Regions from separate parts of the Streptomyces sp. NBC_00846 genome, predicted to be linked through region 3. Evidence: riboswitches for the same ligand, from Rfam matches in the RefSeq annotation. Region 3 holds a riboswitch; each other region holds the start of a gene.
The links. A riboswitch is a leader RNA that binds a small molecule or an ion and turns the genes downstream of it on or off. The one in region 3 is predicted to bind cyclic di-AMP.
Positions count from the first base shown of each region.

Region 1 (2,194 bases), 4.0 Mb from region 3:
GCCCGCCGGGCCGACCAGTTCGCGTACGAGGGTGTACTGGGCGTGATTGGTGTCCTGGTACTCGTCGACGAGGACGTGCCGGAAGCGGCGGCGGTAGTGCTCGGCGACGTCGGGGAACGCCTGGAGCAGGTGGACCGTCGTCATGATGATGTCATCGAAGTCCAGCGCGTTGGCCTCGCGCAGCCGGGACTGGTACATCGCGTAGGCCTGCGCGAGGGTCTTCTCGAACCCGTCGGCGGCCTGACCGGCGAAGGTCTCCTCGTCGATCAGCTCGTTCTTCAGGTTGGAGACCTTGGCCGTGAACGACTTCGGCGGGAAGCGCTTCGGGTCGAGGTCGAGATCGCGGCAGACCAGGGCCATCAGCCGCTTGGAGTCGGCGGCGTCGTAGATCGAGAACGATGACGTGAAGCCGAGCTTCTTCGACTCGCGGCGCAGGATGCGTACGCACGCGCTGTGGAAGGTCATGACCCACATGGCGTTGGCGCGCGGTCCGACGAGCTGCTCGACGCGCTCCTTCATCTCGCCCGCGGCCTTGTTGGTGAAGGTGATCGCCAGGATCTGGCCGGGGTGCACCCCGCGCTCGGCGAGGAGGTGGGCGATCCGGTGGGTCAGCACCCGCGTCTTGCCGGAGCCCGCCCCGGCGACGATGAGCAGCGGGGAGCCCGCATGGACCACGGCGGCGCGCTGCTCGGTGTTCAGCCCGTCGAGGAGCGCCGCGGGGTCGATGACGGGGCGGTGCGCGCCGTCGCGGTAGTACGCCTCCCTGGGCGGCGGGGGCCCGTCGAATACGCCCGCGAAGAGGTCCTCCGGCACCGCTTCGGGTGCGGAGTCCTCGGGGGGCGGCGGGGGCTCTTCCTCCGAGTGCTGGAGGCCGGCCAGGAAGCTGTCGTCAAAGAGGCTGCTCATCGCTTGTCGAGTCTAGGCCGCCGCACCGACACACGACGGCCGCATGCCGAACCGGACCCGGACCGCAGGACCGGCCCCACCCCCTGCCGGGCACGCAAAGAGAGCGGACACCCACTCGCGGTGAGGAATTCCGGGCCCCCTGTCCGCGCCCGCCGCCCCACTTCGCCGAGGTCACGAAGATGTATCGGGCATATCGAACATCAACCTTCACAGCAGCACCACGGGTTGGCTAGCGTGCTCGTCCGGGCGGCCCGTACCCCCAGAGGCGAACCACGCCGAGCGGGCGCCCACGCCGAATCCGGGCTGCCCTCAAGGGAGTTCGGAACCGGGGACCCACACGCATGTACCGGGGTGAATCGGTCCTTGTCCCCCACGCGGACCGTAGGGCAGCCTTCCGTTCCGCCCGAACCCGACAGCTAACCCGGTAGGCGGTCCACGGAAGGAGATGCCGGCCTTGGCATCGCATCGCAAGCCGCGCACCCGGGTGCGCACCACCACACCGGCCGTCGGGCTCACGACGGCGGCACTGGCGTCCGTGACCCTGCTCTCCACGCAGAGCGCGATGGCCGCCCCCGCTCCGAAAGCCGGCATCGAGGACGTCCAGAAGCAGGTCGACGACCTCTACCGGCAGGCGGGCACCGCGACCCAGCAGTACAACCAGGCGAAGGAGGCCGCCACCGCCCAGCGCACCAAGGTCGACGCCCTGCTGAACGATGTCGCCAAGCGCGCCGACCAGCTCAACGAGGCCCGCAGGACGCTCGGCACGTACGCGGCCGCGCAGTACCGCAGCGGCACCATCGCACCGAGCGCCACCTTCTTCCTGGCCGACGACCCGCAGTCGTATTTCGACCAGAACCAGCTGATGAACCGGATGACCAGCCGGCAGCAGAAGGCGATCACGGACTTCCGTACGCAGCAGACCAGGGCGGCGAAGAAGCGTGCCGAGGCGGTGCAGAGCCTGGAGACGCTGACCACGACGCAGACCACGCTGCGCACCAGCAAGCAGGACGTCCAGAAGAAGCTGGGCGAGGCGCGCGCGTTGCTGTCGAAGCTGACCGCCGAGGAGAAGGCGCGGCTCGCGGAGCTGGAGCGGAAGAAGGAGGCGGAGGCCCGGCGCAAGGCGGAAGAACTGGCCAAGCAGCAGGCCGCCGCCAAGGCGGAGGCGGACCGCAAGGCCGCGGAGGCCGCGAAGGCCGCGGATTCCGGCAGCGGTACGGGCACGGGCAGCGGTACGGGCACGGGCACCGGTACGGGCACGGGCAGCGGTACGGGCACGGGCACCGGTACG
Region 1 is NZ_CP108846.1:4,640,989-4,643,182, reverse strand. Features, by position in the region: gene pcrA (DNA helicase PcrA) at 1-906, opposite strand, end outside; cyclic di-AMP (ydaO/yuaA leader) riboswitch at 1,187-1,353, shown strand; gene OG936_RS21535 (NlpC/P60 family protein) at 1,352-2,194, shown strand, end outside.
Region 1: linked by a shared signal. The riboswitch ahead of OG936_RS21535 (NlpC/P60 family protein) and the one ahead of OG936_RS03115 (C40 family peptidase) in region 3 are both predicted to bind cyclic di-AMP.

Region 2 (2,194 bases), 2.2 Mb from region 3:
CATCTCCTTCTGGGATATGACACTGGTTGTGCAGGGTCACTTTGGCCTTGCGACAAGAGCCTAACCGGCCCGGCCCGCTCAGCCGGACGACCGCCCGACCCCTGGGACGAAAAAGGACCCGAGGACGCTCATCGCCGGACAAACCGTCAGAATTTTACTGGTCAGCAACTACAACAGTTGAACGATCACACAGAGCGGAAGCGCCACGTAGGGGTGGCGCGCGGGGGTGCCGGCCGGGGTGGCATGCGACACAGGAAACCCCGGCCCGGCGCATACGGGGGGATGCGCGCCGGGCCGGGGTGCTCGGGGAGGAGAGGCCCTGGACTACTTGGTCAGGTGCAGCTGCTGACCCGGGTAGATCAGGTCCGCGTCCTTGACGATGTCCTTGTTCATCTCGAACAGCCGCTGCCAGCCGCCCTCGACCTTGTGGTCGGCGGCGATCTTGCTCAGGGAGTCGCCGGAGACGACCTTGTACTCGCCGTCACCCTTCTTGACCTTCTGGCCGGTCGGGGTGGTGACGGTCTTCTTCGACTCGGCCTGCGGGGCGGCGGAGCGGTCCGAGCGGTCGGCGGCGGGGGCCTCGGCGCGCTCGGCCTTCTTCGGCTGCGCCTGCTGCACCGGCTGGGACTGCTGCTTCGGCGCGGCCGGGGCGCTCTGCTGCTTGGTGGCGCCGGAGTTCGAGGAGGAGCCGGTGTCGACACCCGGGTTGACACCGTCGTTGGTCAGATTGCCGGCACCGGCACAGCCCCAGGCGCCCGGGCCCTGCATGGCGAGGAGCTTCTCGGCGGTGGCGATCTGCTGGGCCTTGGTGGCCAGGTCGGCACGGGGGGCGTACTGCGTACCGCCGGCGGCGGCCCAGCTGGACTGCGAGAACTGCAGACCGCCGTAGTAGCCGTTACCCGTGTTGATGGACCAGTTGCCACCCGACTCGCACCGGGCAACGGCGTCCCAGGTGGCGACGGAGGCGGCGGAGGCGCCGGTCGCGCCCATCAGCGGAACGGCGACGGCAGCACCGGCGACACCGGCGAGCGTGGCGACACGGACGGCCTTGGACGGGCGGCGGTGCTTGCCCTTGCTGGAAAACAGCATGGAACTTCTCCTCACCGACGCCTACGAGGTGAGCTGTCGGGTTCGGGCCAAGTGAGTTGCCCGGCCGCACGTCCTAGCGCGCGACTTCACCCCAAGCCGGTCCTGATGCGTCTTTCGACGATCGGGCCCGGCGCTTACCTGGGTCCCCCGCTCCTGCCTACGGCGCTTTACGCGTCTGTTCCCTTCGACCGACGGCAGGATTCGGCGTGACGGTCGACGGGGCCCGCGGTGCGAGCGGTTCCGACCGTAAACATAGGCAACCCCCACTTTCAAAGATGGACACATCGGACAATCAGCCCTTACTTGCATGTGAGGAACCATCGTTTTCGCAGGTGGGAGGCGATACAGCCGGAGTCCCCGGGCGCGACACGCCAGTTGACGCAAAGAGACCCATGTCTCACTTACGCATAAGCGGACATAGGCCTCTGAACTGCCCCGATTTTTGGGTCTCTTTTAGTCGATTTTCAGACCGCCCTCATTCGGCCTTCACGCCGAGATCGAGACTCTGGCCAGGGAGAATGAGGTCCGGGTCGGAGCCGACGGCACTCTTGTTGGCCTCATAGAGCGCGGGCCAGCCACCAGGAACCTTCTGTGCGTCAGCAATCGCCCAGAGATTGTCGCCGGGGCGGACGGTGTACGTGCCGTCGGCGGCCGAGGCGCCCGCGTCGCGTGCGTCACCGTCGCCACGTGAGGCATGGCGGCCCGACTCGCGGCCCAGCCCGCCGTCCGCACCCCGGCTCGCCTCGGCGGCCGGTGCGCCACGGTGCTTGCCACCCGTACGGCTGAGGGAATCGGATGAATCACGCACATCGTGCACTTCGGGCGCGTCGGAGGACGGGGCGGCCGACTCGGTGGTCGAGGGCCGCGCGGAGGACTTGGCCTTGTCCGTCGACCCACCGGCACCGCCCGAGCCCTTCGAGCCGCCCTTGCCGTGCGTGGCGCCCTTGCCGTTCGTAGCGCCCTTGCCGTTGCCGTTCGACGGTGTGGCGTCCGACGTGCCGTCAGCCGGCTCCGTGCTCTGCGCCGGCTCGGGGGCGGGCGCGATCCCCGGATCGACGCCCGGCAGCGTCCCGTCCTCCGCAAGGCCGGAGATGACCGCACAGCT
Region 2 is NZ_CP108846.1:2,872,770-2,874,963, forward strand. Features, by position in the region: gene OG936_RS13185 (transglycosylase family protein) at 325-1,089, opposite strand; cyclic di-AMP (ydaO/yuaA leader) riboswitch at 1,093-1,264, opposite strand; gene OG936_RS13190 (transglycosylase family protein) at 1,565-2,194, opposite strand, start outside.
Region 2: linked by a shared signal. The riboswitch ahead of OG936_RS13185 (transglycosylase family protein) and the one ahead of OG936_RS03115 (C40 family peptidase) in region 3 are both predicted to bind cyclic di-AMP.

Region 3 (2,194 bases):
TCCTCGACGCCCCCGGCGCCAAGGCATACGGCCTGGTGGACCACGTCATGGAGAACCGGAAGTCGTCGCTCCCGCCGCACGGCGCGCGGTGAACGCCCGATGCGAGCAACGGAGTTGCCACCACTGCCCGCACTGACACGCGCCGAGGGCGAGTTCATCGACCGCTATCTCGAAGTCCTCGACCAACTGGGCCGGATCAACCCGGCCCGCGGCGACGACACCTACTCCGCACTGCGGGCCGCACAGGCACTGGCCTCACGGGCGGCCGCGCTGCGGGACGCCCTCACGTTGATGCACGAGCGCGGCGAAGCACGGATCCACGCCGCCACCCTGGCCCGGGCGCTACGGGTGCTGGACGGGGAACGGCGGGCCGGACGCGTCACCGTACCCCCCGATCCGACGAGTTGATCAACCGATTTTCCGCCAGGCCGGCCGGGACCAGCCGGGCTCCCCCGCAACCCGCCCCCGGCCGGAGGCACCCAACTCCCCTTCGCGACACGCCCGGTGGTCACATCGAAATTCCTAGCTCTTTCGGCGTAGAAAGTCCTTCTCGCGAGATATTTCTCCACTTGCGCGCTCCCGGTGGCCAACGAGCGGAATCCATGATTCCGCCCCTGGTACGGGACCGGTCCGCATGAACGTCGGCGTTCCCGGAATCGTCGGCTCCACCCGAACGGGTCAGCCGTGAGGAGCCTCACAATTCGTCGCTTATTCTCGGAAATCCGGCAGTCGGTGAGTCAAGATCCGTGGGACGACAAGCCCCCGCCACAGCGACGGGGCGGTCCGGGCGGACGCCGAGTCCTGCCGCCGTCCGGATGTCTGGTCGACAGAAGTGGATCGGCAGGAGTGGAGGACCCGAGCACAACGGGTCGACCGGATCACCGGTCGGCCCTCGGGGTGAAGCCGCCGAGCGCGGCCGGGCAACTTCGCCAGCCCGAACCCGACAGGTCATCCTTCACAGGCGGCTGACGAAGGGTTGCGCATGACTGCGCAGGTTCATGTCCCGTCTCTGCTCGCCCGGGCCGGTACGGCCTCGGTTCTGACTCTGGCCGCCGTCGGCGGCACCATGCTCGTCCCGGGCGCCGCGACGGAGGCCCAGGCGGCGACTCTCTCCATGAAGGCACTCAAGGTCGCCGCGTCCAAGAAGGGATCGCCGTACAGGTGGGGGGCCACCGGCCCCAACCTCTTCGACTGCTCGGGACTGACGGCCTATTCGTTCAAGAAGGCCGGCAAGAAGCTCCCCCGCACGGCCCAGCAGCAGTACAACAAGACCCGCCACATCCCGGCCTCACACAGGCAACGCGGCGATCTGGTCTTCTTCCACTACGGTCACAGCGTCTACCACGTGGGGATCTACGCCGGTCACGGCAAGATCTGGCACTCGCCGAGGAGCGGTGCGGTGGTCCGGCTGGAGAGGATCTGGACGAGACACGTCTATTACGGCCGGGTCCGCTGACGCGGTCTCAGCGCCGCTGACAAGCCCGGTGCGGCTGAGGACTTCCGTGCAGCAGGGGGCCGGACGCCAGGACCAGCCCCCACGCGGTGAGCGTCGCGCCACCTCCGCCCTCTACGGCGCGGGCGGCACGCGGGCGGCGCAGCCACCAGCCCATCCGTCCCGTCCGCCGTCGGCCTGTCCGGGTAACGGGGCGGATCGGGTGGCCGCTCAGTTCTGTACGGGGATGCTCCATGGGAGCGCGATCCAGACCCTCTTGCCGCCGTCGGCGGTGGGGGTGACGGTGAGCCGGCCTCCGCACTCCTTGGCCAGGGAGCGGATGATCACCATGCCGCGTCCGTTGTCCTGCTGAACGGTGGCGGGCAGCCGCCGGGGCCGACGCGGGTGGCTGTCCGTCACTCCCAGCTGCAGCTGTTCCTCCCGTTCCAGTCTCAGGTCCACGGTGAAAGTGGGCGACTGTCCGAAGGTGTGCTGGACGGCGTTGGTCGCGAGCTCCGAGACGATGAGCCGGATGCCGTCGGCGAACTCCGTGTCGGTGGCCAGTCCCCATTCGGTGAGCACCCGGTCCACATATCTCCGGGCCGCCGCGACCGAGACCGGCTCGCTCGGCAGAGTGACACTGGCTTCTTGATGGTCTGCCATGGCGAGCCGTCCCTTTCCCACCCGGACCGACTCGCGCTCGGTCCCGGTTGTGCTTCGCGCCAGATTGCCTTTGATGCTGCCCCCTCCGGCGACGATCCA
Region 3 is NZ_CP108846.1:676,826-679,019, forward strand. Features, by position in the region: gene OG936_RS03105 (ATP-dependent Clp protease proteolytic subunit) at 1-92, shown strand, start outside; gene OG936_RS03110 (hypothetical protein) at 100-408, shown strand; cyclic di-AMP (ydaO/yuaA leader) riboswitch at 796-979, shown strand; gene OG936_RS03115 (C40 family peptidase) at 983-1,456, shown strand; gene OG936_RS03120 (ATP-binding protein) at 1,664-2,095, opposite strand.

Region 4 (2,194 bases), 6.2 Mb from region 3:
AGTGCAGGTGCGGTCCGGTGGCGTTGCCGGTGGCGCCGGAGAGACCGATCTGCTGACCAGTGCTCACGAACTGACCCGCCGAGACGGAGATCGAGGACAGGTGGCCGTACTGCGAGTAGCGGCCGTCGGCGTGCTTGATGACGACCTGGTTGCCGTACGCGCCACCCCAGCCGGCGGCGACGACGGTGCCGGAGGTGATGGACTTCACGCTGGTGCCGGTGAAGACGGGGAAGTCGATCCCGGTGTGGCTGCCGCTGGACCAGTTGGAGCCGGAGGCGCGGTAGCCGGTGGTGTGGTTGCCGGGGACCGGATGAGCGTAGCCGGAGCTATTGCTCTGAGCGGCCGGGGCGGAGGTCTTGGACTCCGCCACGGTCGACACCTTGGCCGGGGCGGACTTGGCCGGGGCGGACTTCTTCGCGATCGAGGGAATCTCGGGGGCCTTCGACGGGAGGGCCGCGCCCGTACCGGCGCCGGCGGGCGCGGAGTCACCCGAGGCCTTGCCGCCGAGGGTCAGCTTCACGCCCGGGAGGATCAGGCTGGGGTCGTCGCCGACGACCTCGCGGTTGTCCTGGTACAGCTTCTGCCAGCCACCCTCGATCTTGTGCTCGGCGGCGATCTTCGACAGCCAGTCGCCGGAGACGACGGAGTACGTCGTGGTGGCGGCCTGCTTCTGCGCGACCGGCTTGGCCGGAGCGGCGTGCGTGGTGGCGGCGGAGACCGACTGCGGGGCGGCGGCCGGGGCCGCGTTGGCACCGGTGGCGCCGAGCAGCGGCAGCGCGATGACGGCGCCACCGGCGCCTGCGGCGGCGACGCCACGGGCGATGGTGCGGGTCTTCGTACGACGGTTCTTACCCGATATGGGCATGAAGTGCTTCCTCTCCGGCGCCTACGAGGTGAGCTGTCGGGTTCGGGCTGGAGATGCCCGGCCGCGCTGAGCGCGACTTCACCCCGAGCCGGCCGGATTTCTCCGATCGGCGGCCTACCTGGTTCCCCCGCTCCTGCCACACGATGAGTGGATGCGAATTCCGGGCGGCGGCAGGATTAGGCGGTCCGTCCGGATTGACGGCGACCGTAAGCGAGTCGGGACGGCGAGAACAAGCCACGGGTTCCGTACCGGAATCCCCGCCAGGAATTCAGTACGGAATTCCCGTCACACTCCGTGGATTAAGGATCTTGGCTTTCCGCGCCGCGCACGGAATGCCCGACCGCCCCGCCGGTACGCACCGTCACGGATATGATCCCGCTCACGAACGGGCGACCATCTGCCTTACATAAGGGGCAAGTTATTCCAAATCGCACCATTCCGGACTTGTCACGCTCATCGTTCGCGTCGGAGCCTCAGCACCCCTGCGTCGAGGTCCCCCCGAAGCCCGGTGTGCAGCCCCTGATGAAGCAGTACCGAACCGTGGTGCACCGCCCCCGTATCCAGGCAGGCGTACGTCGCCGCGGGGTCGAGTCCGCGCAGCCGCAGGGCCGGGGGCCGCTCCCCGTACCGCTGCGCCTCCAGCCACATCAGGACCACGGCCTCGTCCCCGTGGACGTACTGGACCGCGCTGAGCCCGCCGCGCGGGGCGCGCAGCCGGTACAGCGAGCCCTGCTGCACCACCGGCCGGATCTCCTTGTAGAGATCCACCCAGGTCCGCGCCTCGGCCAGTTCCTCCTCGCTCCACTCGGTGAGGTCACCACCGACCCCGAGCACACCGGCCATCGCGCTCACGAATCGGAAGCGCAGTGAGCTGACCCTGCCGTTGAGCTGGACGTTGGGGCTGTCGGTGACCCAGGCGGCCATCACCCGGGCCGGATGGATCTGGCCGAAGCCCTCCTGGATGGCGAGGCGGTCGAGCGGGTCGGTGGTGTCCGAGGTCCACACCTGATCCGTACGGGACAGAATCCCCAGATCGATCCGGCCGCCGCCGCCCGAGCAGGACTCGAAGGCGACCGAGGGGTGCGCGGCCCGGAGCCGGTCGATCAGCGCGTACAGGGCGTCGACATGCTCGGTCCAGAGCTTCTGCGGATACTCCTCGCCCGGCCAGCCCGCGTCGGTGAAGGAGCGGTTGAAGTCCCATTTCACATAGTCGATGCGCGCACTGGAGAGCAGTGCGTCCAGCTGTTCCCAGAGATATTCCCGCACATCGGCGCGGGCCAGATTGAGCACCAGTTGATTACGGAACTCGGTCCGTGTCCGCCCGGGGAA
Region 4 is NZ_CP108846.1:6,918,985-6,921,178, reverse strand. Features, by position in the region: gene OG936_RS31735 (peptidoglycan DD-metalloendopeptidase family protein) at 1-865, opposite strand, end outside; cyclic di-AMP (ydaO/yuaA leader) riboswitch at 871-1,025, opposite strand; gene OG936_RS31730 (alpha-galactosidase) at 1,319-2,194, opposite strand, start outside.
Region 4: linked by a shared signal. The riboswitch ahead of OG936_RS31735 (peptidoglycan DD-metalloendopeptidase family protein) and the one ahead of OG936_RS03115 (C40 family peptidase) in region 3 are both predicted to bind cyclic di-AMP.